DNA from 3 places in the Priestia sp. MDV22-iso46 genome. Region 2 is predicted to be linked to each of the others. Evidence: riboswitches for the same ligand, from Rfam matches in the RefSeq annotation. Region 2 holds a riboswitch; each other region holds the start of a gene.
The links. A riboswitch is a leader RNA that binds a small molecule or an ion and turns the genes downstream of it on or off. The one in region 2 is predicted to bind S-adenosylmethionine.
Positions count from the first base shown of each region.

Region 1: linked by a shared signal. The riboswitch ahead of AC4NPH_RS07980 (trans-sulfuration enzyme family protein) and the one ahead of AC4NPH_RS08585 (bifunctional homocysteine S-methyltransferase/methylenetetrahydrofolate reductase) in region 2 are both predicted to bind S-adenosylmethionine.
Region 3: linked by a shared signal. The riboswitch ahead of AC4NPH_RS03810 (Na+/H+ antiporter NhaC family protein) and the one ahead of AC4NPH_RS08585 (bifunctional homocysteine S-methyltransferase/methylenetetrahydrofolate reductase) in region 2 are both predicted to bind S-adenosylmethionine.

Region 1 is NZ_JBZVWT010000001.1:1,549,133-1,559,800, forward strand. Features, by position in the region: gene putP (sodium/proline symporter PutP) at 1-874, shown strand, start outside; gene AC4NPH_RS07965 (SIMPL domain-containing protein) at 1,107-1,766, shown strand; gene yoyC (protein YoyC) at 1,829-2,095, shown strand; gene AC4NPH_RS07975 (trans-sulfuration enzyme family protein) at 2,131-3,312, opposite strand; gene AC4NPH_RS07980 (trans-sulfuration enzyme family protein) at 3,296-4,441, opposite strand; SAM riboswitch class I at 4,513-4,630, opposite strand; gene AC4NPH_RS07985 (hypothetical protein) at 4,798-5,460, opposite strand; gene AC4NPH_RS07990 (spore coat protein) at 5,525-6,688, opposite strand; gene AC4NPH_RS07995 (CotH kinase family protein) at 6,819-7,904, opposite strand; gene AC4NPH_RS08000 (CotG/ExsB N-terminal domain-containing protein) at 8,076-8,462, shown strand; gene AC4NPH_RS08005 (hypothetical protein) at 8,607-8,753, shown strand; gene AC4NPH_RS08010 (YppG family protein) at 8,785-9,198, opposite strand; gene AC4NPH_RS08015 (YppF family protein) at 9,428-9,622, shown strand; gene AC4NPH_RS08020 (hypothetical protein) at 9,748-9,918, shown strand; gene AC4NPH_RS08025 (YppE family protein) at 10,012-10,362, opposite strand; gene AC4NPH_RS08030 (hypothetical protein) at 10,408-10,662, opposite strand.
Region 2 is NZ_JBZVWT010000001.1:1,664,114-1,674,781, forward strand. Features, by position in the region: gene ribH (6,7-dimethyl-8-ribityllumazine synthase) at 1-415, opposite strand, end outside; gene AC4NPH_RS08570 (bifunctional 3,4-dihydroxy-2-butanone-4-phosphate synthase/GTP cyclohydrolase II) at 507-1,700, opposite strand; gene ribE (riboflavin synthase) at 1,717-2,376, opposite strand; FMN riboswitch at 2,655-2,805, opposite strand; gene AC4NPH_RS08580 (YkvI family membrane protein) at 2,913-3,947, opposite strand; SAM riboswitch class I at 4,292-4,398, shown strand; gene AC4NPH_RS08585 (bifunctional homocysteine S-methyltransferase/methylenetetrahydrofolate reductase) at 4,506-6,344, shown strand; gene metH (methionine synthase) at 6,345-9,788, shown strand; gene AC4NPH_RS08595 (Cof-type HAD-IIB family hydrolase) at 10,169-10,668, shown strand, end outside.
Region 3 is NZ_JBZVWT010000001.1:720,351-731,018, forward strand. Features, by position in the region: gene AC4NPH_RS03770 (DNA topoisomerase III) at 1-1,279, opposite strand, end outside; gene AC4NPH_RS03775 (DUF2339 domain-containing protein) at 1,407-3,062, opposite strand; gene AC4NPH_RS03780 (hypothetical protein) at 3,236-3,472, opposite strand; gene AC4NPH_RS03785 (hypothetical protein) at 3,572-4,015, opposite strand; gene splB (spore photoproduct lyase) at 4,169-5,197, opposite strand; gene AC4NPH_RS03795 (transcriptional regulator SplA domain-containing protein) at 5,309-5,557, opposite strand; gene AC4NPH_RS03800 (LacI family DNA-binding transcriptional regulator) at 5,642-6,601, opposite strand; gene AC4NPH_RS03805 (hypothetical protein) at 6,726-6,854, shown strand; gene AC4NPH_RS03810 (Na+/H+ antiporter NhaC family protein) at 6,894-8,204, opposite strand; SAM riboswitch class I at 8,291-8,397, opposite strand; gene AC4NPH_RS03815 (ABC transporter permease) at 8,499-9,266, opposite strand; gene AC4NPH_RS03820 (ABC transporter ATP-binding protein) at 9,259-10,170, opposite strand; gene AC4NPH_RS03825 (YtoQ family protein) at 10,341-10,668, shown strand, end outside.

The DNA.
Region 1 (10,668 bases), 110 kb from region 2:
TGTAGCTTTCACCAATGTTGGAGGCGTTAACACAACAATGGATATTGTACAGGACATTAATCCAGCATACCTTGACATTTTTAAAGGTACGACCGTTTTAGGTATTATATCTTTCTTAGCCTGGGGACTTGGCTATTTCGGACAGCCACATATTATCGTGCGCTTTATGGCTATCTCTTCTGTTAAGGAGTTAAAACCCGCACGTCGTATTGGAATGAGCTGGATGATTATTTCTATTATTGGTGCTATGCTGACAGGGCTTGTTGGAATTGCATATGTAGAAAAAACGGGTATGAAACTAGCAGATCCTGAAACTATTTTTATTAAATTTGCGGATATACTCTTCAATCCGTTAATTACTGGATTTTTATATGCAGCTTTACTAGCGGCAATTATGAGTACCATTTCTTCTCAGCTGCTTGTAACGGCAAGCTCTGTTACAGAAGACTTTTATAAAACATTTTTCCGACGCAAGGCCTCTGACAAAGAGCTTGTGACGGTTGGAAGAGCTGCGGTTTTAGGTGTTGCAATTATTGGCATTTTGCTTTCTTTAAAACCTAGTGATACGATTTTAGGGCTGGTTGGATATGCTTGGGCTGGATTTGGTTCAGCTTTTGGTCCTGCTATTTTACTAAGTCTTTACTGGAAGCGTATGACTCGATGGGGAGCACTTGCAGGGATGATTGTAGGTGCTGCTACAGTATTAATTTGGGTAAATACTCCATTGAAGGATGCCCTTTACGAAATGATTCCTGGGTTCTTTTTAAGCTTATTAGCTGTTATTATTGTAAGTTTACTAACAAAGAAACCGTCAAACGATGTTCAAAATCAATTCATTGAAATGAAAGAAATCTTAATAAAAGAATCGAAATAAACAAAAAGAAGCTGAAGAAAAGTATGTTAGTTGAAGGAAGATCCGAACGATGAATCTAGATTCTTGATGAAGAATCAAATTCGTTCGGATTTTTTTATTGGTATGGTGAATGTAGGTATCATGTATGTAGGTGCTTCTAGCGGTTGATTTAGTTATGTCTCAATCTCTTTTTGTTTTTAATCTCCTTTTCTTATCATATATATACTAAAGATCAATAAAGGAGGTTTTTGGTATGCAACATTCTTATTTCCCGTATGAACCTACACAGCAACTGCGCGTAGATACACAAAATAGAGAAATTAAAGTAATTGGTGAAGGAAGTGTTTCAGCAGTTCCAAATGAAATTTCCATGACGATTGGAACGCGCACGGAAAACCGAGACGTTCAAGAAGCCTTAAAAGAAAATTCAGCTGTTTCAAATACTCTGCTGCAAGAGATAAAAAACCTTGGAATTAATGACCAGCAAATTGAAACGGCTTCATTCACCATAAATCCTAAATATGATTATAGCGATGGAAAATCGACTCTTACAGGATACGAAGTACAGCACTTATTTAGAGTAAGAGTACAAGATGTAAAACAAGCGGGCGACGTCTATAACGCTACGTTTTCGAGCGGAGCCAACGTAGCGCAAGACCTTCAATTCCACGTTACAAATGATGATAAATATGAACAAGAAGCGATAAGTAAAGCTTTGCTTAACGCTAAGGAAAAGGCTTTTACCATTGCCAACACGCTGCAGCTTCCTATTAACCAAATCCCTATTTTAATCGAAGAAGGATCCGTCTATCAGTCATCTGGCTCCTCGCCTAAGTTATTAGCGGCCTCTCCCCCTATTCAAGCTCAGTCCTTGACTGTATCTGCTTCTGTAAAAGTTACGTACACGTATTAATACTTATGGTAAACTATAGATTATTATAATGAAGAAACTAATCTAAAGGAGCACTTTGCACAATGACTTCTGAACATTTACTAGCAGCTTATCAAACCCTATGGTTGAACCGTTCGTTCGCTTCTAAACAAGCCATGACAAGTGAAGATCAGCTTCACGAAGCCATTATGAAAGATTTAAAGGATGAAATGACTCATCCACGCGTCCGGCAAACACCGCATGTAAAATATCATCTTGGCATAAAAAGAATTCTAAACAGCAATCTCTCCTCTGATGAAAAAGTTGCGCTTACGTCCCTATACACAAACCTTTTAGATAGCTGTATATAACGATAAAAAGGACTTCCTTGATGGAAGTCCTTTTTTTATTTAATTAACGCTTTTTCTTCTAAGCTTTGAAAAACGGCGTCAAAGTCTTGCTTCAAATCCTCGAATTCCTCTAACCCTACTGAAAGGCGAAGAAGTGAATCAGTAATTCCTTTTTCTTCACGTACTTCTTTTGGGATACTTGCATGAGACATTGTTGCAGGATGCGTTAGAATGGATTCAACTGCACCTAGACTAACGCCAATTGAAGCCAATTTCACTCCTTGTAAAATATGTCGTGCTACTTTTTCATCCTGTACTTGGAAAGAAATCATAGCTCCGTATCCATTTGCTTGTTCTGAAATCAGCTTGTGGTCTGGATGACTTTCTAAGCCTGGATAGTATACACAGCTTACTAGAGATTGTTCTTCAAGCCACTTTGCAAACTGCAGCGCTGTTTTTAACTGCTGATCTAAACGAACTTTTAATGTCTTAATTCCTCGAAGCAGTAAAAAACAATCCTGTGGTCCTAAGATAGCACCAAAAGCATTTTGTACAAACTTTACTTCTTCTGCTAGCTTTTCATCGCTTACCACAACTAGACCGCCAATGACGTCACTGTGACCGCTGATATATTTTGTAGCACTATGAATCACAATATTTACACCAAGGTCAATCGGCTGCTGTAGATAAGGTGTTAAAAACGTGTTATCCACAATTGTAAGGAGATTGCGCTCCTTCGCCAAACTTGCTACTGCTTTAATATCCGTTACCTGTAAAAATGGATTTGAAGGGCTTTCGATATAAATAGCTCTCGTATCTTTTGTGATTGCTTCTTCTACTTTCTCAACCTTCGTTGTATCAACAAAAGTTGTTTTGATACCAAACTTTGAAAATAACCGTGTTAATACACGATATGTCCCGCCGTACGTATCGTGTGAAACTAAAATTTCATCCCCTGATTCAAAAATAGATAACACCGATGAGATAGCAGCCATACCTGATGAAAAAGCAAAACCAGCGTATCCATTTTCTAGCTGAGCAATGGTGTTTTCTAAAGCCTCACGAGTTGGATTTCCTGAACGAGAATAGTCATAGCGGCCGTTGTTCGTCTCATCTTCTTGGTTAAATGTAGATACCTGATAAATAGGTACGTTAACCGCTCCAAAATGACCGTCAATTCCTGTATTTGCATGAATTAAGTTCGTACCGAATCTATGTTTATTATTGTTGGTATGCATCAAATGCCTCCTTCAAATCTTTAATTAAATCATCTGCGTGCTCAATTCCAACTGATAATCGCAGTAAACAGTTTGTTACTCCAACACGATTTCGAATTTCCTCGGGAATATCAGCGTGTGTTTGACGAGCTGGGAATGTCATTAAACTTTCCACGCCTCCTAAGCTTTCTGCAAATGTAATAACTTTAACATTTTCCAAAAGCGTGGACACGATGTCAGGGTGTGAGACAGCAAAAGAAATCATGCCTCCAAATCCAGTCGCTTGTTTCTTCATGATTTCATAGCCTGGATGTGTTTCAAGACCAGGGTAATACACTTTTTCTACGAGATCATGAGCAGTAAGCCAATTTGCAATTTTCAGTGCGTTTTCGTTATGCTTTTCCATACGAAGCGCTAGCGTCTTAACACCGCGCAACAACAACCAGCTATCTTGTGGACCTAAGATTGCCCCAGCTGCATTTTGATAAAAACGAATTTTCTCTCCTAAGCTACTACATCGAGCGACTACAAGACCAGCAACTACATCATTATGCCCCCCAATGTATTTGCTCGCACTATGTATCACAATATCTGCTCCAAGCTCTAAAGGACGCTGATAGTAAGGGGACATGAATGTATTGTCAACGATAGTAAGCAAATCATGCTGTTTAGCTAACGCAATTGCTTCGGGCAAATCAGTCACGTGCATCATTGGATTTGTAGGTGTTTCAATAAATAAAGCTTTCGTGTTGGGACGAAGCGCATCTTTTACTTGCTCGAGATGGGCTGTGTTGACGTACGAAACAGTAATTCCTTGCTCTGAAAAGATTTCATTTAGTACTCGGTACGTTCCTCCGTATAAATCTTCTGATACAATTAAATGATCTCCGTTTTTAAATAGTGCTAAAACTGCCATTACGCCCGCCATTCCTGAAGCAAATGCTACTCCTACTTCTCCTTTTTCTAAAGCAGCAATTGCTTCTTCCAATGCTGTACGAGTAGGATTTGCCGTACGTGCATAGTCAAATCCTGTACTTTGCCCTAAAGCAGGATGAGCAAATGTTGATGCTTGATAAATGGGTGTTGTAATAGAACCTGTTGAAGGGTCGCGACCTACTCCTGAACGAACTAATAAAGTTTCAATTTTCATCTATTTCTCTCCTTAACTCAAAATAAAAAACACTCTTCACAGATGGAAGAGTGTTCGTTTATACACGATTTCTCTCATCTGTTAGAACAATACTGATGTTCCACAGGAATTAGCACCGTTCAAATGAATGTTTCATTTGATGGTTGCCGGGCATCGCAGGGCCAGTCCCTCCGCCACTCTTGATAAGAGTTCTATATAATTGTTGGTGGTTAACGTTTGTTGTTAATAACTTTAATAAAGATTTTCTTTATTGTCAACATAATTTTCTAAAAAATTCAAATCATCTCATTTGTTTATTCAATATACTTATCCTGATAAGCACATAAAAAAAAGAGACGACAGCCAGGTCTCTTTTTCTAAGGCAAGTGCACAGATTTTACGTGAGCTAACTTCCAATACATACTTTCTCCATTTGCCGTAATTAGTTCAACAATATTATTAGAAACTTCTTTAAGTACGCCAATTTTTTCTGATTGATCCCCTAAATCTAATACGACCAGTTGATTTTCATATTTTTTAAGCTGCTCTTCAAAGTTTCTGACAAAAGGTGCAGAGGCGGGCCTTACCGGGAGCTCTTTGTCACTTAAAGAATAAGGGGTTAACTCATTACTGTAAGGGGTAAGCCATTTCAAATGATGTAGAGAAACAAAGACATTTTTATACACTGGAGAATAAAACACAAGATAATCATTCAGCACGCTTGTGATATAGCCATGCAATGATTTCCCTCCCGTTACATAAATTTCAATAAATTTCCCTTTTGCCTGCTGTAAAATATTACGATAAGAAATTCGCTGACTTTCTTCTATCAAGTTCTCTTCTATTTCACGTAAAACCGTATAGTCTTCTTCTGATACTTCTCGCAAACGATGCATGTGTAAAAGAGGAATATACAAATAATCATGTCCATTATACAAAATCATGACATCTAACCCTAAGTCAACAAGTCTGCCAATAAACTTAGTTTTCCCTGAAATATCTACTTCTACAATTTTATTAATATAACGATTTATACTCATTCTCCTCCCTCTTTCCTATATGACAGAAAAGGTGCTTTATAAGCACCTTTTTTGTTCTTATTCATTATGCTTTCCAACGATAATTTTTTGTTTGGATGACTTGCTCTCTTGACGCTGACGAGTGTGAATCTGTGCGGCGGCTTTTTCCTGACGAGTGTGAACCTGTGCGGCGGCTTCTTCCTGACGAGTGTGAACCTGTGCGGCGGCTTTTTCCTGTACGACCTTCTGGAACGCCTTCCGTTGATCCTCCGTCTTCAGCATTTGTATTTTCCTCTTTCTGCTCATCATCTTGATTATTATTTTGTTTAAAAGATCCTTTTGCTCCTACACAAATGGTTTTAACATGTCTTGGCTGTAAGCGTAATACTTGATTGTCCTGAACAAGGGTAAAAGTACCATTCCGACTTTGCACCAATACACCTTCTACAGCTTCTGGACCGCCGCCGTTGATCGATACCCATTTGTGTGATAGATGAGTAAATAAATTATTAAAGTTTTTTGATTTCATATAAGTTGGTTCCTGATTTGTAGCAAATTGATTATTCATTTGAATGTTATTATTGTTATTATTATTGTTATTATTGTTTTGATATTCACTTATACTTTTTACATGTTCAACATTGATATAGACGATACCATCATCTTCCGACAGTAATACAAGGTAAGCAGACTCTGACGAACCTAATACGTCAAGGAGCTGGCCTGCTTTTTTCTCAGGACCCCCTTGATTTATTTGAACATATTTACTTTTCAGTAATGATAAAGTACTAGCAAATGTCTTGCCTCTATACAACTCTAAAGTACCGTCATTATCAAACCCGGTAAACGTCTGTGCTGAATTTGACATAGCATCTTCCGTAATACTCTTAACATGGGATAAATGATAATATACAACAGTATATTCTTGTTGATTATTTTGATTATTTTGGTTACTTTGGTTGTTTTGGTTGTTTTGGTTGCTATTTCCCTCATTATTATTTTCATCATTGTTATTATTGTTATCGTTTTCTACTGCTAATATTAAATAATCAGACTGAACATCAAGTAAATAACCTGTTTTTGATTCAGGACCTCCTCGATAAACAGTCACCATTCTTCCTTTTAAAGGTTTAAACTGCGAAGAATAGCCTTTATCAGTTCGATTTGCATTTTTGCTGTGGCTGCGTTTTCGGTTTGGATTTGAATCTTGACCTTGATTTTGCCCATAATAATAATAATAGTTTTCCATTCTTTTTCCTCCTTGTTAGTCATCCATATTGGTCATTCATACTGTATATATACGTATCATGTACAGCTATTGATTTCGTACATTTGCCTATTATTAACAAATTCCACTTCTGCCTATCATTCTATGGTATCTAAAAAGCAAGAAGATTATTTTTAATATATGCTGTTCGGTCTTTTATAAAGGATAAAATAAATGCCGGCTCCTCATAAAATTGTTCTATATTGTTTTTTACATAAGGATCTTTCAAAATATAAGGCTTAAGCTCTTCGTGCATTTGATAGACGATGGGTTTCATATATTCCACTGTAAATTGATTATTTAGAACATTGTTCATCTTTTTAATATAACGTTTTTTAATGCTATCTACTGCCAATAAGCGAGCGGTAAGCGTGTTAAATCCTTGTGCACGGACGTAATCCCCTTCCATTACTTTTCCATTTACATCTCTTCCCCAAGTCGCATCATAATCCCATGGAATCAGTTCAAAGCGTCCACTTTCATGGTTTCGATAGAGGGCATAATTATGAACAAAACCGTCGTAATTCTGCATACAAATAATACCAACTAACCAAGATAAGTAGCGGTCGACGTGCAGATACTTCTCAATATTCTGTTCGAATTCTGTATTTGTCCACGTATTAAGATTAAATATAAACTGCTCTAATTTTTCCTCATCTCCTTGTTTCACTGCTTTATCTTCATACCCTGATAGCAGAGTTGTTTTCGGCTTTTTATCTAAGTCGCTCATTAAAGAAAAATTAGCATCTCCGTCTACTGCATAAAATATGGATCCATCCGCCAAATTTCTTTTTTTCAAAAATAGTTCATCTACCGATTCGAGCTGAAGATATATTCCTTCATTTTTACCGTTAATTGTGAGGTTTATAAACTGAGACTGAGGAGATAAAACGTCTAAGGAGGAGAAAAAATCGAGGGACAATTTGTTGCGCATAAGCGATGGATCTTTATATTCAGCGTTTAGGTGTATTTCTTTGGCACGCTGAAATATTTTCGGAGAATAGAATTCAATATAATATGACTTTTTCTTCATCTTCCGAATATGGGAGCCTCTTAGCAACAAATCAATATCGTAGCGTTTTTTGTTAAACTTCATCGTTGCCTGAACAGCTTCTTCTGACCAAATATCTCTTTGCATTTCCTTTAAATCTTTTACATTCACAAACAGAGCGTATTGAGGAATTTCTTTTTGCTTCATTACTCGACCACCTTTCTTCAATTATTAAAGTATATGAAGAGCAAATTCTCCATGATACCCCATCATATCAACTATTTCCTTAAACTCCACTTTTGACTTATATCAAAGACAAGCATCGTCGCGTATTCTATTAATGCAAGACCTAGTCCAATTGACAAGGAGGTTTTTGGATTGCATATTACAGCTGAAAAAATTAAAGAGGCTGCTGAAGCCCTAGAAAGTACAGAACTGAAATCTTTTATGTTTCAAGAGCCAACTGCCGGCCCACTAACAAGACGTCGTCGCTCTTCTCGTAGTACTGGCCGCTCTCGTCGTTCTACTCGCGGTACTCGCCGTTCTACTCGTCGTTCTACCCGTCGTTCTACCCGCGGTACTCGCCGTTCTACTCGTCGTTCTACCCGCGGTACTCGCCGTTCTACTCGTCGTTCTACCCGCGGTACTCGCCGTTCTACTCGCCGCTCTCGTCGTTCTACTCGCCGCTCTCGCCGTTCTACTCGTCGCTCTCGCCGTTCTCGTCGTTCTACTCGTCGCTCTCGCCGCTCTACTCGCCGTTCTTAATTTCTCTAAATACTCATCTTTATTCCAAAAAAAGCCGAAGAACCATGAGTGTCTTCGGCGTTTTTTTCCACTTATAGAAGGGGCACATTTGGAAATATACTAAGATGGGATGTTATTCATTTTACATAGAGAAGGAGAGGTTTTATGAAAAAAAACAAGCATCAAATTTCAACTTCATCAACAACAGATATCGAAGAAGTCAAACGTTTAAATGCTCAGTCTGGATTAACTTACAATGAAGTATTTACACTTTTTGGAGAAACCTATTTGAAAAATCAAAAGAAAAAATAATAAGCAGGGACTAGAAAACACCTTCTAGTCCTTATACTTTGAAAATCCCGGAAAACCCTTTTACTAGGGATGTTAATTGGTTCATGGCTCCCATCATCTGCCCCGCAGTATTCATCATCTTGTTCATATCGTAATTGCCATCACTCGATTTAAACTGAGACATTAATGACTGAAATTGAGAAGGCTGGGGCTTTTGTTGCTGAGCTTTAGGGTATGGATTAAAAGGCGCACCTGCATTATTGTACATAGGCTGCTGGTACATTCCGTTCATATAGGGAATTTGCTGAGGACCAAAAGGCATTTGTTGCTGAGCGTACGGATGTTGCGGCATATAAGCTTCCGTCCATGGCTGCTGATGATACTGCGGAAATGGATGTACCTGACTTAAATCAAAACGTTCTGGTTGATGTTGCTCATAATACGGATAATGCTTACTTGTATACATGCAAAATCAATACCTCCTTTTTAATATTACATAATATATAGTATGTATGCAGAAATAAGAGGTGACGTTCGTCTACTTGTACTTTTGGAAAACACATTCAAAAATATGTAGGTTTCTGTCGAAAGTTTAAATTTTTCAAAAAAACGAGATTATTTAAATATATGGTACGATAAGAACAAGTGATACTACGATACGTAGTGGCACAAATGGGGATTAGGAGGGAATTTACATGTATGTGAACGAACTTCAAGAAGCTTTTATTGCGGTGAAACAGTATGAGCCGCAGTCAAGTAATGAATTACTCGATTTTGCTCAGCAGCAGTATTTAAAAGGTTTTTTAACTCCTATGAATTACAAAGCCGCTGTACGTGAACTCGAACAAATTGGAGCTACTAAGCCCGATTTTAGTGCACAAGATGATTAATTTTTTTACTACCATCGAGAAATCGGTGGTTTCTTTGTTTCCTATAAAGTGGACACATACTTCTGTTTTGACTTGTTTATACTATAAAAGCTTTAACGTAGTATTCAATAAAGGAGGTCTATCTTATGAGTCGTGGAAAACATTTTGATCATAAAAAGCAAGGACAAAGTGCAGTAACTAAAACAAATAACGCCGTTGCTTCTAAACATACTGAAAAAGTTGATTATCATATCGATACAGTCGCTTCACAAGATCACCCAGCTGTTTCTATCCAATCTCAAAAAGATTTTGATTAACTTTTTATTGATAATGATAAAATGCCTAAAGAGTTTGCTCTTTAGGCATACATAGAAAATCCCCACCTTATAAGTCTCAACGGAAGGCCGGGATTAATTATTCAATATCGACTCGAGCACATACTTATTTGAGTGATACATCTTTTTAAATCGCTTTTCTCGCGTCTCAGGATAAAAGGACTGTAGTACAACGTTTTGTAAATTTTCTTTTAACGTCTCTACTTGATTCACATGAATATATTTTGGTCGCTCTTTCTTCAGCCATTCCGTTACGAGACTAGCCCATTCATCAAGTTCTTTGAAGAAAATATCTCCATAAGGCTTTACTTCTTCAAAAAATTTCACTTCATAATTTTCTTCCTGTTGAATAGACGCTAATCGTTCTACAGCTACTTCATTATATTGAAACATGATCTCCGTACTTTTTTTCACATCTTCATTCATCGTTATTCGTCACCTCTACGATGACTATTGTAACATAAACAGTCTTTATACTGTATGAAGAACCATTTCTCTTCGGCTTCTATTCCATTCTGTTTCGGAAGGCATGCTTTCATACACAGCTACTTCAATTTCTTGCAGTGATTGGTCAATGCGATGAACTTGTTCCATATATGTTTCTTCACAATGTGTAAATGCTTCATTTATAGATGTAGACATCGTTTTATCCACTAAATCTACTTGCTCTAGTAAGCTATCTAATAAAGTCATCATTTCGCTTGTTTTAACCATACTTTGTTTCATCGCCAT
Region 2 (10,668 bases):
CCCATCCTTTATTTCCTGCTTTTGTTCCTGCACGTTCAATTGCTTGCTCAATTGTTTCAGTTGTTAATACACCAAAGATAATTGGCACGCCTGTTTGTAAGCTTTGAGATGCAACGCCTTTTGCTACTTCATTACATACAAAATCAAAGTGTGGAGTAGCTCCTCGAATAACGGTTCCTAGCGTAATCACTGCATCATATTTTTTAGATTCAGCTAATTTTTTGGCGATTAATGGGATTTCATAAGCGCCCGGCACCCAAGCCACGTCTACGTCTTCATCAGCTACGCCGTGACGTTTGAGCGCATCTTCTGCTCCACTAAGTAAACGGCCTGTAATAAATTCATTAAAACGCCCTACCACGATTCCGATTTTTAATCCTGTGCCTACTAAATTTCCTTCATATAAATGATTCATCTTTTGTTCCTCCTGCTAGTATTAATATATAGTTATTTACATTTCTTTTCATGAATTAGCTTCATTTGTTATAACGAAAAAAAGTGTAAAATTATAAATGTAATAAATGACCTAATTTTTTAGCTTTTGTATCTAAGTATTTTTTATTGGCATCCACTGCCGGCATTTGAAGAGGCACTCGCTCGATCACTTCAAGGTCGTAGCCTTTTAGCCCAGTAATTTTACGAGGGTTATTCGTTAAAAGCTTCATTTGTTTGACTCCAAGGTCTTTTAAGATTTGAGCACCGATTCCATACTCTCGCAGATCCGCCGCAAACCCGAGTTTTTCATTCGCTTCTACGGTATCGTATCCTTCTTCCTGCAGCTTATATGCTCTTAGCTTATTTAGTAAGCCAATACCTCTGCCCTCTTGACGCATATACAGCAGAATGCCGCGTCCTTCTGCTTCAATTTGCGTAAGAGCTGCGTGAAGCTGAGGACCGCAGTCGCAGCGTTCAGAACCAAACACATCTCCAGTCAAACACTCAGAGTGAACGCGAACGAGAACGGGGCTATTATGATCAATATCACCTTTGATAAGAGCCACATGTTCTTTATTATCAAGTTTATTTGTATATCCTACAGCTTTAAACTCACCAAATGCCGTAGGTAAGCTCACTTCTACTTCACGGCTAATAAGCTGGTCATGTTTGCGGCGGTAGGCAATCAAATCTTTTATTGTAATCATTTTTAAATCAAATTGTTCTGCAATTTTTGTTAAATCTGGTACACGTGCCATTGTTCCATCTTCATTCATAATTTCACAAATAACACCCGCAGGCTTTCCTCCTGCTAATACTGCTAAATCAACAGCAGCCTCTGTATGACCTGCACGCTGCAGAACGCCCCCATCTTTTGCAATCAATGGGAAAATATGTCCTGGGCGTTGAAAATCACTTGCTACCGTCGCTTCATTTACAAGAGCCATAACCGTAGCAGAGCGTTCGTATGCACTGATACCTGTTGTACTTGAAATATGATCAATACTTACTGTAAATGCTGTTCCATGTACATCCGTATTGTTCGCTACCATCGGGTGAAGATTCAATTTATGCGCAATTTCTTCATTAACAGGTGTACAAATTAATCCTCTTCCATGAGTAGCCATAAAGTTAATAACCTCAGGCGTCGTTTTTTCGGCTAATGCAATAAAATCTCCTTCGTTTTCTCGATCTTCATCATCGCATACAATAACCACTTTTCCCTTTTTTAACTCTTCAATGGCTTCTTCTACTTTATGAAACATCTCTTTCACCTCACTGTTAATTTGTAAAACCATGCTGCTGCAATAAATCCTTCATGTTACCTAAACGATTCGAGGCGCCAGGGGTTGACTTATTTGTCATCATCTGATGCATATATTTAGCTAACATATCGCATTCAATATTCACCTTGTCTCCTCGCTGTTTGTCTCCAACGACTGTGTGAAGCACCGTATGAGGAATAAGAGAAATAGTAAATGATTGGTTGCTGACATCAAAAATAGTAAGACTTGTTCCGTCTACGGAAACAGACCCTTTTAACATCATAAATTCACGAAGTTCGGGATCGACTTGAATTTCATAATAAAAGGCATTTCCTTTACGTGTTTTGCTTACAATGGTTCCAATTCCATCAACGTGTCCGCTAACGAAATGCCCTCCAAATCGGCCATTTGCAGCCATCGCCCGCTCTAAGTTAACACGTGATCCAACGGTTAGAAGCTGAAGGGTACTTGCTTTAATCGTCTCCGGCATGACATCGACCGTAAATTCATTTTGAGAGTAAGCCGTTACGGTTAAACAAACGCCGTTAACTGAAATACTGTCCCCTAAGTTCACATCTTCTAACACGGTCTTCGCATCAATCGTAAGAACAATTGCTTCTGTGGCCTTTTGAATACGTTTTATTTTTCCAATCTCTTCAATGATACCTGTGAACATTTTCTTCACCTGCTTTGGCGCTATTCCAACTTCTTATACCGTTTTGAAATAGCAGCTGCTTTTTTTTCATATTTATCTTTCCCCCAACCACTGAAAATAAAAAAGCCCCTTGAACAAATGTCCAAGGGGTCGGCTGAGCTGAATCAGTTTTATCTATGCAAAATTCCGCTAATTGTATACGAAATAAACAGTTATATTTTGTGTACAAAAACAAGGGTAGCTTTAAAAAAGGCAAACGTGTCCCTTATTAATTCAACACAAAAAAACAACTGTGCTTCCTGATCCTTCTCCCATCCAGACTTTTACTGTCGGCTCTAGATTTTAACTAGATCCACCGCTAACATACATCGTATGAAAACGGGTCACGGGCTTAAAAGCATACGCTTTATCACCGCCGGTTGGGACTTACACCCGACCCCGAAGGATAATATATTCGACTGCTATAGTCTTATTTGTTTTACATTATAGCAAAGTAAAATCGACTTGTCACATCATTTAACTTCGTTTTTTCACATCTATTCTTTAAAATCCAGCTTTTAGCTTATTTTTTCTTTTTTAATACATAGCATCCATACAAAAGCTAGTCCAATATAGCCAAATATCGGATACAAAAACTCAAGAAGCTGGGCATATCCGAATTGCCCAATAATAAAGCAGGCCAAGATAATAAACGCAAAAGCTTGTTTGTCATTCAGGGGAAGAAATGACTGAAGCTGCTTAGCGATTCCAAATACATTTCCAATCAATGTAGTAAAAATCTCGCCTAACACAACTACCGTAAATAAAACATTCACCCACGCTGAGATATTTTTAACAACGGCACTCATCGGAATATCAAGTTGAAATGAATAAGGCAAATTGGAAAGGGCAAGATGAGTAGAAACAAGCATAAACGTAAGTACACACCCTCCTATTACGGCCCCTTTTTTAATCACGCTCCTATCCTTCACGGAGCTTCCTAATGGAACCAAAACGGCCTGAGCCAAAGCTAGATTTAGGGAAATATATAAAAAGGGACTAACCGCCCACTTCCACTGCGTGACGAGCGTTAAATCCGGCTTCGTTTGAATCAGTGAGAAATAGCTGATATTTGGCACAAAGATGATAAAAGCAAATGAAAGCATCATCGGCACAACAAGAGAATTAACCATTAAAATACCGTTAATTCCTTTTGCGATAAATATATAAGTTAAAACAATTGTAAAAATCATCCCAACAGGAGGCCACAGTCCAAACTGTTCTTTTCCTATTGCCCCCGTACTCGCTAGCATGACTGAAGTTACTCCAAATAAAATGACAATCATTACACCGTTTACCGCTTTTCCAAGCACATCACCAAATAAATATGTATTAAGCTGCTGATAAGAAGAAGCCCCAATTGCGTGCGAAAGCAGCATCATTTTTGAACCTAGCCAAATAAAAAACAAGCCGCTGACCAAAATTCCGACCATTCCAAGTTCCCCGTACTGTGTAAAAAATTGAACGATTTCCTTGCCTGTTGCAAAACCGGCTCCTACAACGGTGCCTACATACGTAGCAGCAACCTGCAGCGTGAGTTTCCACCTTTTCATGCCCATCACCCTTCTACCCTTCATAGTTCACTATATGTAGAAACGATTAAAAAAAGACGAGCCTTTTTACGTGTAAATCTACGCATATCCCAGCGCTTGTGCCTTTTCGTTTATTTTTTATTTTTCATTTTCTTTTTGTATTTCTCACAAAAAACTCCTTAACCCCTAACATAACAGTCATTTTTAAACAAAATATACGGATATTTTCCCTTTAGCTTTTAAATTTCCCTCAATATTTGCTGGAAATTCACAATTTACTGTTGTATAATTTCTAAAAATCAGATAAATTATTAAATAAGTATTCTTTCTATTTAAAAAAATATGTTTCAATTATATACAATTGATTCTTATCATGAGAGGTGGAGGGACTGGCCCTTTGAAACCTCAGCAACCAGTCGTTAGAGACATGGTGCTAAATCCAGCAAGCAATTTATTGCTTGGAAGATAAGAAGGCGAAAAAAGTCTTCTTCTTAAGAAGACTTTTTCTATTTTATCGGCATATTGCATAAAACGAATCACTCGTGAAATAGAAGCGGAACAATTTAAGGAGGTTTTGACATGGGGTTACTTGAAGATTTAAAGTCTAAAATTTTAATTGGGGATGGTGCCACTGGTACCCTCCTTTACTCACACGGTATTGACAGCTGTTTTGAAGAACTAAACATCACCAAACCAGAAGAGGTTTCTCGTATTCACAGAGCCTATGTAGAAGCTGGTGCAAACGTTATTCAAACAAATACGTACGCTGCTAATTATCAAAAACTTGCCCGTTATGGATTAGAAGATTCAGTCAAAGACATCAATGTTGCTGGTGTAAAATTAGCGAAACAAGCTGCAAAAGATCAGGCTTACGTGGTTGGTACACTCGGCGGAATTCGTTCTTTCCAAAAAAACGCTATTAGTTTAGAAGAGGTTAAGCGAAGCATTCGTGAACAAATGTTTTGGCTTTTAAATGAAGGCGTGGATGGCCTTTTATTTGAAACATACTATGATTTCGAAGAATTAAAGACCGTTCTTACACTGGCAAGAAAAGAAACGGATAAGCCTATTATTACCCACGTTTCCCTGCATGATATTGGCGTGCTGCAAGATGGCCGTCCTTTAGCAGATGCATTAAAAGAATTAGAAGCGTTGGGAGCAGATGTTGTCGGGCTAAACTGCCGCTTAGGTCCTTATCATATGATTCAGTCTCTTGAAGAAGTACCGCTTCCTGATCGTGCTTTCTTATCTGCTTACCCTAATGCCAGCCTTCCGGCGTATGTGGAAGGAAAGCTGGAATATGAAACTAATGAAGACTACTTTGTAGAAAGCGCGCGTTTATTCCGCGAACAAGGGGTTCGCTTAATTGGAGGATGCTGCGGTACAACACCAGCTCACGTACGCGCAATGTCATCTGCCTTAAAAGACCTGCCTCCGATTACAAGCAAAGTCGTTAAAATGAGACCAGCCGTTACGGTTCAAGAGCGTGAGCAGCAGGATAAACCTCATATGCATGAAATTGTGAAGAAGCGCCGCTCGGTTATCGTCGAGCTAGATCCGCCTAAACAGCTTGGTCCGACGAAATTTTTAGAAGGCGCAAAAGCACTTGATAAAGTCGGCGTAGATGCTATTACATTAGCTGATAATTCTCTTGCCTCACCTCGCATCAGCAACTTGGCAATGGCAACACTGATGCAGCAAGAAACAAAAGCACGACCGCTTATTCATATTACCTGTCGCGACCGAAATTTAATTGGACTTCAATCTCATTTAATGGGACTTCATACGCTAGGAATGAATCAAGTGCTTGCAATTACCGGTGATCCGTCAAAAGTTGGCGATTTCCCTGGCGCCACTTCGGTCTACGATTTATCTTCATTTGACTTGATTAGTTTAATCGCTCAGTTTAATGAAGGACTATCTTATTCCGGTAAACCGCTTGGTCAAAAAACCAATTTTTCCATCGCAGCTGCCTTTAATCCAAACGTGCGTCACTTAGACCGAGCCGTTCAGCGTTTGGAAAAGAAAATCGACTGCGGGGCTCACTATTTCATTACTCAGCCTCTCTATTCAACTAAGCAAATTGAAGAGGTATATGAAGCAACCAAACATTTAACAACACCGGTATACATCGGGATCATGCCGTTAACAAGCGCAAGAAATGCTCGATTTATTCACCATGAAGTACCTGGAATTAAATTATCAGAAGATATTCTAGAACGCATGGATGCAACGGGAAATGACCGGATTCGCGGTGAAGTCGAAGGTCTTGCGATTGCAAAAAACTTAATTGATACAGCATATGAGTTATTTGACGGTATTTACTTAATTACGCCGTTTATGCGCTATGAAATGACCGAGATTCTAACACGCTATATTCATGACAAGCAACTTGTTACATCAGAAAGGAAGATATAAATGAGCTCACTTATCGAACAACAACTAAAGAAGCGAATACTCGTCATCGATGGAGCAATGGGAACGATGATTCAAGATGCTGATTTAACCGCTGAAGATTTTGGCGGCGAAGAATATGAAGGCTGTAACGAATATTTGACTCGAACAGCGCCTCATGTGATTCAGCGCATTCATGAAGAGTACTTTGCAGCAGGTGCCGACATCATTGAAACCAATACGTTTGGCTCAACATCTACCGTACTTGATGAATACGATTTAGGTCACTTGGCTTATGAATTGAATATCGAAGCTGTGAAGCTTGCTTGTGCAGCCCGCGATAAATATTCAACTCCCGAATGGCCTAGGTTCGTAGCTGGAGCTATCGGTCCTACCACTAAAACTCTCTCTGTTACCGGAGGCATTACATTCCCTGAGTTAGTAGAATCGTACGAAGAGCAAGTTCGGGGTTTGTTAGACGGCGGCGTTGACTTACTTTTAGTCGAAACCTGTCAAGACATGCTGAACGTAAAAGCCGCGTTTCTAGGGATTACAGCGGCGTTTGAAAAACTAAAAACCGAAGTTCCTATTATGATTTCAGGAACAATTGAGCCTATGGGAACAACTCTCGCTGGTCAAGATATCGAATCTTTTTACTTATCACTGGAACACATGAAGCCTCTTTCAGTCGGACTTAACTGCGCGACAGGCCCTGAATTTATGACGGATCATATTCGCTCTCTTTCAGACCTAGCCACTTCAGCAGTTAGCTGTTATCCAAACGCTGGACTTCCCGATGAAGAAGGCAATTATCATGAATCCCCTGAGCTGCTTGCTCAAAAAATTAAAGGGTTTGCTGATAAAGGCTGGCTGAACTTTGTAGGCGGATGCTGTGGTACAACGCCTGCTCATATTAAAGCACTGGCTGAAGCGGTAAAAGAGGTTGCGCCTCGTTCGCTCGATCGCTCCGAGCATAACCATGCTGTAACCGGTATTGAACCACTTGTATATGACGATTCTATGCGCCCTCTTTTTGTGGGAGAACGTACGAATGTAATCGGTTCTCGCAAGTTCAAGCGTCTGATTGCGGAAGGAAAAATTGAAGAAGCATCTGAAATTGCGCGTGCTCAAGTTAAAAATGGTGCTCACGTTATTGATATTTGCTTAGCAGATCCAGACCGTGAAGAAATGGAAGACATGGAGGAATTTATTCAAGAAGTTGTAAAAAAAGTGAAGGTTCCTCTTGTAATCGATTCAACGGACGAGAAAGTTATTGAAAAAGCTTTAACGTACTCACAAGGTAAGGTCATTATTAACTCCATTAACTTAGAAGATGGTGAAGAGCGTTTTGATGCAATCTTACCGCTAGTAAAAAAATTCGGTGCAGCTCTGGTTGTCGGTACAATCGATGAAACAGGCATGGCCGTTACTGCAGAACGAAAAGTAGAGATTGCTAAACGCTCACATGATTTGCTTGTTGAAAAACATGGCTTTAATCCAAAAGATATTATTTTTGACCCTCTTGTGTTTCCTGTAGGGACTGGTGATGAACAATATATTGGTTCTGCTGAAGAAACAGTTAAGGGAATTAAAATGATTAAAGAAGCCCTGCCTGATTGCCTGACCATTCTTGGCGTAAGTAACGTGTCATTCGGTCTTCCTCCAGTCGGACGTGAAGTACTAAATGCCGTTTACCTTTATCACTGTACGCAGGCTGGACTCGATTATGCCATTGTCAATACCGAAAAGTTAGAACGCTATGCTTCTATTCCAGAAGCTGAAATTGAGCTTGCTAATGCGTTATTATTTAACACAACTGATGAAACGTTAAGCACGTTTACCGACTTTTATCGTGATAAAAAGAAAGAAGCAAAAGTAGAAATTTCTACGTTAACACTCGAAGAACGATTGGCAATGTATATTGTCGAAGGTACAAAAGAAGGATTGCTTCCTGATTTAGAACAGGCTTTAGCTCAATATGATGATCCGTTAGATATTATTAACGGACCGCTTATGAAGGGCATGGCGGAAGTTGGACGTTTGTTTAATGACAACCAGCTGATTGTAGCAGAAGTGCTTCAAAGTGCGGAAGTGATGAAAGCATCCGTTGCCTTTTTAGAACCTCATATGGAAGCAACTGAAAATGATTCTGGAAAAGGCAAAGTTATTCTTGCAACGGTTAAAGGCGACGTGCATGATATCGGTAAAAACTTAGTAGACATCATTTTAAGCAACAATGGTTTTAAAGTAATTGATTTAGGGATTAAAGTAACGCCGCAGCAGCTGATTGAAGCAGTAAAAGAAGAAAAGCCAGACATCATTGGCCTGTCAGGTCTTCTAGTAAAATCAGCTCAGCAAATGGTTTTGACTGCCCAAGATTTAACACAATCAAGCATTGATGTTCCAATTATGGTAGGAGGCGCTGCCCTTTCCCGTAAATTTACTGACTTTAAAATTGCCCCGGAATATGAAGGTGCGGTCCTCTACGCCAAAGATGCGATGGACGGATTAGCGTTAGCAAATAAGCTGCAGAACAAAGAAGAAGTTATTCAGCTTTTAGCAGATTTAAAAACGCGGCAAGAAAAGAAAGTAACGGTTCGAGAACGCCAGCCTCAAACCGCTCAAGCAGCTACGGCTGTTTTAGAAAGATCCGCCATTTCAACGGACGCTCCTGTTTTTGTACCGGCTGATTTAAAGCGGCACGTTGTCAAACACTACGATTTGGCACAGGTTCTTCCGTATATTAACTGGCAGATGCTTTTAGGCCATCACTTAGGACTAAAAGGAAAAGTGAATAAGCTGCTTGCTGAAAAAGACGAGCGTGCTGTTCAATTAAAAGAAACCGTTGATGACCTGCTCGAACTGGCACTAAAAGAAAACTTAATTAAGCCAGCGGTTATTTATCAGTTCTTCCCTGCTCAAGCAGACGGAAATGATTTAATTATTTATGATCCTGCTGATGAAAAAACAGAAATTGAACGCTTTACCTTCCCTCGACAAGCAAAAGGACAGTTCCTGTGCTTATCTGATTTTGCAAAGCCTAAAGAAAAAGAGATGGACTATGTATGTTTCTTCTCTGTAACAGCAGGAACAGGCATTCGCGAACGCGCCGCGAAATTCAAAGAAAACGGCGAGTTTTTAAAGAGTCACGTGTTCCAAGCTCTTGCGCTTGAACTAGCTGAAGGATTAGCAGAACGTGTTCATCAGCAAATTCGTGACCGCTGGGGATTCCCCGATTCGCCTGACTTTACAATGGCGGAGCGTTTTTCAGCCAAATACCAAGGTCAGCGTTTTTCATTCGGATATCCTGCATGTCCAGACCTTGAGGACCAAGCAAAACTGTTTAAATTACTTAAACCTGAAGACATCGGCATTCAGTTAACAGACGGTTTCATGATGGAACCAGAAGCTTCTGTTACAGCCCTTGTTTTTGCACATCCTGAAGCGAAATATTTTAACGTATTATAAAATATGGCCGCGGTCTTTTAGACCGCGGCTGTTTTTTCACAGTGAACAAATCTGAAAAAAAGGCTGCGACAAATGTATTTTAGCTGAAGAAAGATCCGAACGGTGAATTCAGATTCTTGACTGAGAATCAACTCCATTCGGATTTTTTCATTATGATGGTGAACTAGATTTCATGTAGCTGTTTCTAGCTGTTTATTGAAGGGCAAGGCGAAGACTCCTGCGGGAAAAATTGATGTAGTTATGTCTCAATCTCTTTGAATTCACCGCAGGTTTGAGCTTTTTTTATGAGTTTCTTGGGAAACACTGATAGAATAAGGAATGTAATAAATTTGTAACACTCTTACCACAGCAAATTTTTCAGGGAAAGGAATTTTCAAGAAATGATCAAATTATTTGTAAGCGACTTAGATGGCACTCTTTTACACGAAGAAAAATACGTAGAACAGCATAATGCAGACGCACTTAGTGAACTTCAGCGCCAAGGAGTAGAGGTTTGTCTTGCTTCTGGACGAATGGATACGGAAATTTTAAAAATTTCTACTGATATTAACAATACATTTCATCGCATAAGCCAAAACGGAGGATTTGTGTGGACCAAAGAAAATCAAGAACTTCATGGAAAAGTGTTTGAAGATGATTTAGCGGTTCAACTTTATAAAAAAACGATAGATCCTAACCGTATTACGCTTGTCTGTTCAAACGACACCAATTATGTAGAGCAGCGAAATGAAATTATTGAAGCAATTGAAACTCACATGTTTTTCCCTATCGAAGAACAAATTGAAATGACAGATTCATTTGGTCACGCTCTTTCTCCATCTAAAATCACGGTTCTTGGAGATCATGATGAAATGGTAGCTCTGCAAAAAGAAGTGAACGA
Region 3 (10,668 bases), 940 kb from region 2:
TTTTGAAGCCTGCATTCACGACTTGCTTTCCGCTTGCTACTAACTGTTCCCCATTTACTTCAAGCTCTGCTTTAACCACTTCATACTCATATGCAGGATAAAATAATGAAATAAATCGCTTTGCAATTAAGTCATACAGCTTTCGTTCATCAGCTGATAAGTCCTGTAGAAACACGGGCTGATCCGTTACGATAATAGCATGGTGATCACTTACTTTTTCGTTATTAACCACTCGCTTTGGCAACTGTGCATTTCTTAAAATTGAACGAACCTCTTCTTTATATACAGCAGAGATGCTTTCCAAACGCTCTTTCATAGTAGAAACCATATCTGTTGTTAAATAACGGGAATCTGTACGTGGATATGTGACTAACTTATGCTGTTCATATAACTTTTGAAGTACATTCAATGTCTTCTTAGCAGAGAAGTTAAAGCGTTTGTTAGCATCCCGCTGCAGTTCGTTTAAGTCATAAGGAAGCGGCTGCGCTTCTTTATGCATTTTGCGCTTAATTGTTTTTACAACTGCCTCACCTGATAATTTTGAGTGCAGCTCTTTTGCGCGTTTTTCATCAAAAATGCGCTTTTCATTGCCCTTTTGCCAAGCCGCTTCAAAAGATGAAAACTGAGCTGTAAGCGTCCAATATTCACTAGGTTTGAATGTGTTAATTACTTGTTCACGCTCAATTATCATCGCAAGCGTCGGAGTTTGTACCCTTCCTGCCGACAATGGTTCTTCGTATTTAGTCGTTAACGCTCTCGTCACGTTTAAACCGATAAGCCAATCAGCTTCTGAACGACAAACAGCTGAATCATACAAGCGATTAAACTCTGTTCCTGGTTTTAACTGTTTAAACCCGTCACGAATTGCTTTATCCGTTTGAGACGAAATCCAAAGGCGTTTAAACGGCTTGTTCCAGCGTACCTTTTCCATAATCCAGCGTGCTACAAGTTCTCCTTCACGCCCTGCATCAGTCGCAATAATTAACTCTCCAATATCCTTTCTTTTTGCTAGATCGGATACTGTGCGAAACTGAGAACTCACTTTACGAATTACTTTTAATTTCATTTTCTCAGGCATGATTGGCAGATCTTCTAATCGCCACGTTTTATATTGGTTATCATAATCCTCTGGTGTTTGTAATTCAACTAAATGACCGAGTGCCCATGTTACGACATACTTTGGTCCTTCAATATACCCTTTTTTTGTTTGGGTGCTGCCAAGTACGCGCGCAAGATCACGTGCTACACTTGGCTTTTCTGCTAATACAAGTGATTTCATTTTATGTATACCTCCAATTCACTTGTTCCATTATACATGATTGTATACTTTTTGTACGACTTCAAGATTAAGTTTACATAATAATATTATAATAAATAAAGCTGAAGAATTTCTCTTCAGCTTCTAGCTACTTCTTTTTATAAAATAGTCGCGAGATAATTAAACCGATAGCTCCTAAGACGATAAATAACAAGGCCCGTATAGCCATTGGGATAAAAGGTAAATCGTATAAAACAAGTTTAAAAAGTGTTAAGAACAAAATGCCCACACCGATATACGTTGCTGTTTTAAACGTTTTAAGTGATCCTATTACAAATGCTGCAATGGACAGCCCTAACCAAACGGCCGTCATAATAAGCGTTTGCGGATTAGCGGAAAGATGATTGGTGCCAGCGGCCGTAACTTCCGTAGCAAAAATTAAAGAAAGAATAGAAAAAACAATACTTCCTCCAATTTTGAACGTATCGTGCTCATCCTGTTCTGTTTTTTGAATGCTGATCCATATAAATACTAGAATAGAAGCTAACACAACAAGCCAATTTAATGTCGGAAGAGACAGCACTTGTTCGATTGGTGTAACTAAGATATACGTTGCACTCAGTATATAAATTGTATAAGAAAATAGTTGATGAAGTAGATTTTTATACGTCATGGCGATATAGTAAACAGCAAGTCCTTGAATCACATATAAAATGACTCCTTCTCTTAAATCGACGAGCTGATGAATAAAAAACGCTACTGCAACAATTAAATAGGTAATAAAAAATTCAAATTTCTCTTTAGAACTTCTTACTGCGTAAACACCTACTGCGTAAATAATAACTAGCGCAAGCAGCACCATTGTGGTCGTGCCATCGTCAAAAACGGTGAGCAGCCAGCCGTACGTAACTGCTAAACTCGATAGAAGGGTAAACGCATATACTTGGAGTACGGACTGTGATAGAAAAAAACTAGAAATTAAGCATAAATGCTGAATAAGAATCGCCATACCTAATAACTCTTTTACACCATTATCACCAACAAACGAGTAATAAATGAGTAGCGTAAGATTTAATAGTACCGCGGAAAGAACATATAAAATTGAATATTTTTGTTTGATTGCCACATATAAAAAGGCAATATACAGAAGCGTTTCATAGCCAATGAAAACGAGCGCATTAGGCGAATTACTTTCAATAAGAAAAGGAACTAGTACGCCTCCAACCGCGCTAATAATACCTAATGCCTGTGAACGATAAAAGACTGTCGCGATAATCCCTAGGATAATCCAGCTCGCATTTAGTATAAAAGCAAGCGTTGGTCCCGCTAAATGATACAGGCTATGCATCGCAAACGTCGTTAACATGAGAATAGGAATAGCTCCTCCTACAAGTACTCGCCCGAGCACCAACCTGCCCTTTTTAATTTGGAAACGACCTGTCACAGCAAAACCTATTGAAACAACGAAACCGAGAACAACTTTTGCTTTTTCATTCATTAACCCATAGTCAGAGGCTGCTTTAAATCCCCATAATACGCCAATAATAAATACAAAAATAAAAATTCTCGGCAGCCATGTTTGAAAAAGGACTTTTTCCCAATCAACAGGTTCTTCTATTGCCTGTGAGCTTTTAGCTGCTGTTTGAGCAGGAAGTTTAGTGGTCTCCTCGCACTGCTTGGGAGGAGCGTGAACTGTTTTTGATCTTGGAGAATTTGTTTTATATACGAGCGACTTTAGCCTAGCTACGTCTTCTTCTAAACTGCTTATTTTTCGTTCAAGTTCTTCTATTCTTTCTTTTTCCATATTTCCTCACCCTTTCTCTTTAAAGTATTTGTGATGTTTATATGTATATCTTACAGCGCTTAACTATTATACTATTAAAAGGAATATCTCTTAGAAACATTCTATTTTTAGCAAAAAAAAATACAGCGCCCTTTTCAAAAGAAAAGTTCGTTGTATAGGATGTGCTGCATTTTTTATGTCACTTTCTCGCTGTATGTACTATGAAATCCCGCTTCGATGTGGGCTACTTGAAAGCTATGGTGACCAATTAAATATTTAACAATATCCACACGGTCAATTTTACCGGGCTTATTGTTCATTGCTTCTCGCACCATAGATTGAAATGTTTCTTTGCAAAACTTCTTTTCATGAAGCAGAATCGTTTCACAATACTCTTCATGGTCTCCCTCTGAAATACGATAATAATGCATTTCTTTCACCCCTTTTTAATGGTATACCTATTACATACCCCAAATATTGCTATTTTAACAAATTAATTTTATTATTCTTTATTTTTCTATATATATGGTTTATAGGGCAACGTTTCGAAACTCGTCGTTATAAATGCTAATTTGAAGCCGCTGAGAAAAACGTTCTTGTTCGATATATGTTTCAGGCATTAATCCAACAGGATATACCTTAGGGTTTTCGCCACTGCCTAATATGTATACATACATCTTTCCTTCGCTTGTATATCGAACCTTCGTCGAAATACCCCCTTGCCCTTGAAGAGGCGCATAAACAGCTCTTACATTATCTCTTATTTCTTGTACAAACCCATGTAGTTCAATATCAGAATCATAATAATGGTTTGCTTCATACAAGCCGTAAATACGAGACTTATCGATATCACATAATATGTTCCAAAATTCAGATAAATTTTCTTGGAACAACACTTGAATAAAATTTCGTGCAGCTTCTTGCTGTTCGTTTGTTAATTCTTTTGTTAGCGCAAACTCTTCATTTTTTAACATCTCAGTCACCTCCCTTTTGTATGTAATACGACAAGAGATAAAAATAACCTCTTTTTTTCAACTTATTAGCAAGCAATTTATTTTTTTACATTAAAAATTGAAAAGTTATTTTGACTAAGGCGTCAGAATAACTTTTCAATTACTGTAGAATAATTACGTAAAGTATTCGATTTTTGCATTCGGAAAATACTGATCAATGTAATATTCCAACGTCTCTCTTAATTCTTGTTCTTCATCTTTTGCGTATACATATTTTCCAATTCCGTAACGCCCCCATTTGTAGCGGCGCTCCTCTTCATTCATCTCAAGCTTTGTTTTCGGATAATTTTTCTCGATTACCCGCTTGGCCGGCTTGGTAAAGCGATGCTGAATCATTTCAAACGTAATATCATCTCTTGACTCCTCAGGTATAGAGGCGTCAAGCTTTTCAAACAACTGACGGTATCCCTCTTGCCAACCTTCATGAATGTAAATAGGCGCCACAATAAAGCCAAGTGGATATCCGGCTTTTGCAACTTTATTAGCAGCTTCAATCCGGTAATCAAGAGGAGATGTACCAGGTTCAAAGTTTTTTATAACATAATCTGCATTTATGCTAAAGCGGAAGCGCGTGCGACCATTATGTTTAGCATCCAATAAATGATCCACGTGATGAAATTTAGTCACAAAGCGCAGTTGACCTAGTTCACTTTCCCCAAAATATTCAATCGCGCGCTTTAATGAATGTGTCAAATGGTCAATTCCTACGATATCAGATGTACAAGCCGCTTCAAATCGCGTTATTTGAGGGGCTCTCTCCTGCATATATTGCTCTGCTTGACCTAATATTTCTTCAACATTCACGTACGTGCGAATATATGGTTTGCTTCCCATTGTTGTCTGCAAATAACAATAGTGACAGTGCCCCATACACCCTGTTGCAAACGGTATTGCATATTCAGCTGACGGTTTAGATGTATCAAATTTCAATGTTTTACGCACGCCAACTACTAAAGTCGACTTGGCATTGCGATATTTTTGCAAATCATTTTTTCCCGGTATATTACGCACTTGATTATGAGAAGTTGTTTGACGAATCTCAATTCCCATCTTCTCAAATTTTTCTTTTAATTGAACACCAAGCGGGTACTCCATTGCCCCTGGCTCAATATATACTAATTGAGGTACAAAAGGTTTTATCATCATGTACACTTCCTTTTTTCTAATATTAATAGCGTTTGAAAAACAAAAAGACTCTATCCTTGGTAATTATTTTTCAAACAAAAAAGACTCTCCGTTTAAGAGAGCCTTGCGTCAGTCATATTGTTCATAATCAAATATCTTATTATACATTTTTTCAGCTTCTTCATATGTTGAATACACGGCATCATCTTCAGCTAACAAATGATAAGACTCATGTAAAAACAGCGCCTTTTCACCTTTGTTTTCAGGATGTTCAACAATTTCAGCTTGATTAATATTTGCAACGTTTGCCGTATGAGGATTTCGGTAAATAACAAATACTTGATCTCCCACTTGATATTCTTTTTTCTCCACGATCATCATCCTTTTCTTTTTTCTTTACTCGTATGATGTCCGCTTTTGCTCATTTTATCCGGTAAAAACCCTCATAGCATCATCAAGAATTCATACGCTTTTACGCTCAATAAACCGAAAAGGGAGCTCAATTTTCTGAGGAACCTTGCTTCCCACTAATGTAAAAAGCGTTTCGCCCATTTCCTTAAGAGGAAGTTCTATCGTTGTTATTTGTAAATAAGAAGAAAGCGGATGATTATCAAAACCAATGATAGCTAACTCACCAGGAACTGAAATACCCGCTTGTTCGCACTGAGCTTTTATTCCAATAGCTACTTGATCATTTGTTACTAAAAGCGCCTGAGGCCGATTTTTCATCTGCACTAGTTTTTCCACCACTTTTTCACCATCTGTCACGTTCAAACAGCCTTGAAAAACCCATTCCGGATGATAAGGCTGATTTATTCTTTCTACATATTCTTTGTATGCTTGTTGCCGCTGCAGGCTATTTGTACCCGTCATTCTTCCAATACAGTAGCCAATATCCGTATATCCTTTTTCTTTTAAATACATAAGCGCCTGCTTAAAAGCTGCATAATGATCAACGTATACGGAGCGAATAGAACGATTCTGTACGTTTTCGCACACGGCTATCGGCCCGTGCTGCTGATAATATTCAATCGTGCTCCAGCTGCTTGCTCTAGAACAAATAATCACTCCATCAACTTGCTTTGTTTTCAGCATATGAAGCGCTTCTTCTTCTTTTTTCACATCATAGTTCGTCTGACAAATAACAAGCTGATACTGCTTTTCTAACGCTTTAGATGCCACTCCTTCTAAAAGCAGACTAAAATACGGATGATTAATAAAAGGCAAGACGACGGCAATCATATTTGTTTTCCCTTTTGATAAGTGAACGGCATTAATGTTTTGTTCATAATTAAGTTCGTGAATAACCTGCTCTACCAGCCGGCGTTTCTCTTCTTTTACATACGGATGATGATTTAGCACCCGGGATACAGTCGAAACAGATACACCCGCTTTTTTTGCGATATCTCGGATATTTGTCATGTTTTCACCTTTTTCTCTTGCGCTGAAACGCGTTTCATACTTTATTCTCATTATAAAGTGAAACAGCAAGAAGCTAAACCCGTTACCATCGTGTTTTTATTCATTTACGTAAGGAGGTCATTTCATGGGTATTTTATTATTTATTTTATTATGCGGAATTGAAATTGGAGGAGCGACTTATGCACTTAAACAAAATGAGACGCTTTGGAAGGAGTTAGATGAAGAAAAGCCGACTGATTTTTTCAAACAGTAAAAAACCCTTAAAAAGAACATTCTTTTTAAGGGTTTCATATTACGCAGCTTCTTTAGATGACTTAGACTTTTTATTTAAACGAGGAAATCCAATTACAATCGCAATGATTCCGCAAACCGCTGTTAACATTGGATAGAATGTAAATGGAATAATCTCAATCGGTGAAACTTTAGCAAACCCTGCTGCGAGAAGCATTTGTGCGCCGTAAGGGATAAGCCCTTGAACGCTGCATGAAAACAAGTCCAGCAGACTGGCTGATTTACGATTATCAATTGAATACTTATCAGAGATTTCTTTTGCTAACGGACCTGCTGTAATAATTGAAATCGTGTTATTAGCCGTCGCTAAATTAGTTAAACTTACCAGTCCGGCGATGCTGAATTCTCCGCCTTTTTTTGTTTGAATGCGTCGTGTTAATAAATTCAATAAGAACTGAATACCGCCATTATAGCGAATAAGCTCAACCATTCCGCCAATTAACAGAGATAAAATAATTAACTCTGACATTCCGCCAATACCTTCTGTCACAGTTTTAGCAAGAGAAGAAAGCGTGTAGCTTCCGTCAGCTAATCCAATCACGCCGGCTAGCACAATTCCTCCGGTTAAAATGCTTAATACGTTTGCACCAAATACTGCAGCAATGAGTACGCCGATATAAGGCAAGATTTTAAACCAGCTGAAATCTTTAATTTCTACTGATGACGTGTTTCCTAGCGTCATTACAAGCAATAGAATCACTGTAACAATCGCTGCAGGAAGTACGATAAAAAAGTTTACTTTCAATTTATCTGTCATATTTGTTTTTTGCGTACGAACTGCCGCAATCGTTGTATCAGAGACAACAGATAAATTATCACCAAACATTGCACCGCCAATCACACCGGCTATTGCCAATGTAACAGAAACATGCGCTTGCTCACTGATTCCTACAGCGATAGGTCCCAGCGCAGCAATTGTTCCCATTGATGTTCCCATCGAAATTGAAATGAATGCGCCAATAACAAAGATTCCTGCTACGACTAAGCTTTGCGGAAGCACAGAAAGCGCTAAGTTTACCGTTGAATCCACAGCTCCCATGCCTTTAGCGACTTCAGAAAAAGCACCTGCTAAAATAAAAATAAGCACCATAATAATGATATCAGGATGTCCTGCTCCTTTAGCAAAACGCTCCACTTTTACATTAAGTGAATCTTTGCGGTTCATAGCCAGCGCCACAATGGCTGCAATGATAATGGCTACTAATACAGGCAGCTTATAAAAGTCTCCCGTTATAATTCCTGATCCGACAAACAGGACTAAAAAGACGCCCAGCGGTAACAGCGCCCAGCCGTTTCCTTTTTGTTGTTCCATTCTTAACACCTCTTGTTTACGTAATAAAAAAAGACCTCTTCTTATTGATAAGAAGAGGTCTCTTATTTTGTATCATAAGATTACCCTTCTCATCTTCCAAACGAAACATCGTCTGCTGGATTTGGCACCGCACTGCGTACAGCCAGTTGCCGAGACATCATAGGGCCAGTCCCTCCGTCTCTCTTGATAAGAAGTTTATAGTTGTTTTAAAAATAGTCTTTCACTACTGTAATCTCTTTTTATTTAATTGTCAAATGCTATTTCAGAAAAATATATAGTGCGAAAATTCTCACATCAATTAGCTACGTCTCGTTTTAAAAACGCTGCCCAAGCTACGCCCATAAAGAAGACAAAGTGTGCAACTAAGACGAAGATTGAAAATGGAATCGTCATGCCGTCAAACATCGTCTTCATTCCGTCCATATACTGTACAAAGTTCGTGTTGGCAAATAATAAAAATTTCCCCCACCATAAACCTAGCTCTGATACTAGTCCTGTTACAGCTTTTGCGCCGATACTTACGACAATAGCCAGACTGGAAGCAAGCGCGCTGTTTCTAAATAAAGACGACAGCATGAATGCGAACGTCATCATCATAAACGTTTCCATATACGCACTGTCATACGTAAGCGTAATGTTTTTAAGCAGCTGCGCATCTCCTTCTAGACTGGTAAATCCAAAGAACAATGCTCCCCATACAAACGAAAAAAGCAAATAGCTCAGTAAATAATACAAGCTAATTAAAATGAGGGTTAGGTACTTGGATGCTAAAATCGTTGAACGTCTAGCAGGGCGAATTAAAAGAAGCTTAATGGTACCTGCCTCAAACTCTTTTGCAACCATTGACCCTCCAACAGCAAGAGCAAAAAATTGAACGAGAATCAGCATACCTGAACTAAATGACAGGAAGTTCAAAATGTTGTCTTCTGTTCCTGCACTGTTTGCTACTTTCTTCATTAATAGAGCCATACAAAGAGTCAAAATACCGATGGTAATAAACGTGATTTTTGTACTTCTTTTGTGAAACCATTTCATGTGTTCATTTTGAATTAGCTTAAGCATGGTGCTCTCCTTCCGTAACGGACATAAACGAATCTTCAAGCGTCTCATACACAGGAGTGATTCGGTAGACTAAAATATCGCTGTCCACTAATTTTCTATTGACAGCTGGAATTTGCTCTTTCACAATTGCTACGTCAATAATATTTGATCTCATCGTTACTTCAAATTCTTGTGATAAAAATTCCGCTGCTTTTTGCGCGTCAGACACCTCAAATTCTACAAACATTCCTTGATCTTGGCGATTTGGAGATAGATCTTGAACGGCTTTTAACTCACCGTCTTGAATAATGCCAACGCGGTCACATAGTGCTTCTACTTCTTTTAATAAGTGGCTCGCGATCAAGATCGATATTCCTTCTTCCCTGCAAAGCGTTTGTAAATATGTACGAAACTCTCTCATTCCCGCTGGGTCTAGACCATTTGTTGGTTCGTCTAGTAAAAGCAATGCAGGCTTATGTAAAATAGCTTGAGCCACTCCTAAACGCTGTCTCATCCCAAGAGAATACGTCTTCACTTTTGCATGAATGCTGTTTTCAAGCTTTACTAAAGCAATGACTTCATCCAAGCGTTCTGATGTGATGCCTTCATGCATATTAGCAAAGTGTTTTAAATTTTGATAGCCCGTCAGATAATCATAAAACTCAGGGTTTTCAATAATCGCTCCAATTGATTTCATAGCTGATGTAAACTGTTCTTTTAAAGGAAACCCATTGACGGTAATTGTTCCCTCTGTTTCTTTAATGAGTCCTACGACGGTACGAATTAGCGTTGTTTTTCCAGAGCCGTTCGGGCCAAGCAATCCGAAAATCTCACCGCGCTCAACCGATAAGGATACATCATGCAAAATGGTTTTCTTCCCAATTACTTTACTGACATGATCTACTTGTAGCACTGTTTCTGTCATCATGTACATCCTTTCTTTAATTAGCAATACGCCTTCTATTGTTTCTCTTTTTTAACTATTTGTCTACTATAACCTTATTTTTGGAAAAGTAGCCCATTCAAATCATTCGTATTATCCGCTTACATTTGATAAAATAAAACAAACTTTAGTTAGAGGAGGACTTCTACATAATGAACTTAACCGTATACCTTGCCGGGCAAATTCACGATAACTGGCGAGACGAAATTAAAAACCAAGCAGAACAATTAAACCTTCCCCTTACCTTTGTCGGTCCCATGACAGACCATGACCGCTCCGACAACATTGGAGAAGAAATTTTAGGAAAACAGCCTAACGCTGTCTTAAAAGATGAAGCTGCTTCTCAAATTAATAATTTACGTACGCAGGTACTCCTAAAAAAATCTGATGTGGTTATTGCTTTATTTGGCGAAAAATACAAGCAATGGAACAGCGCAATGGATGCGGCGACAGCCATTGCATTAGATAAACCGCTAATTT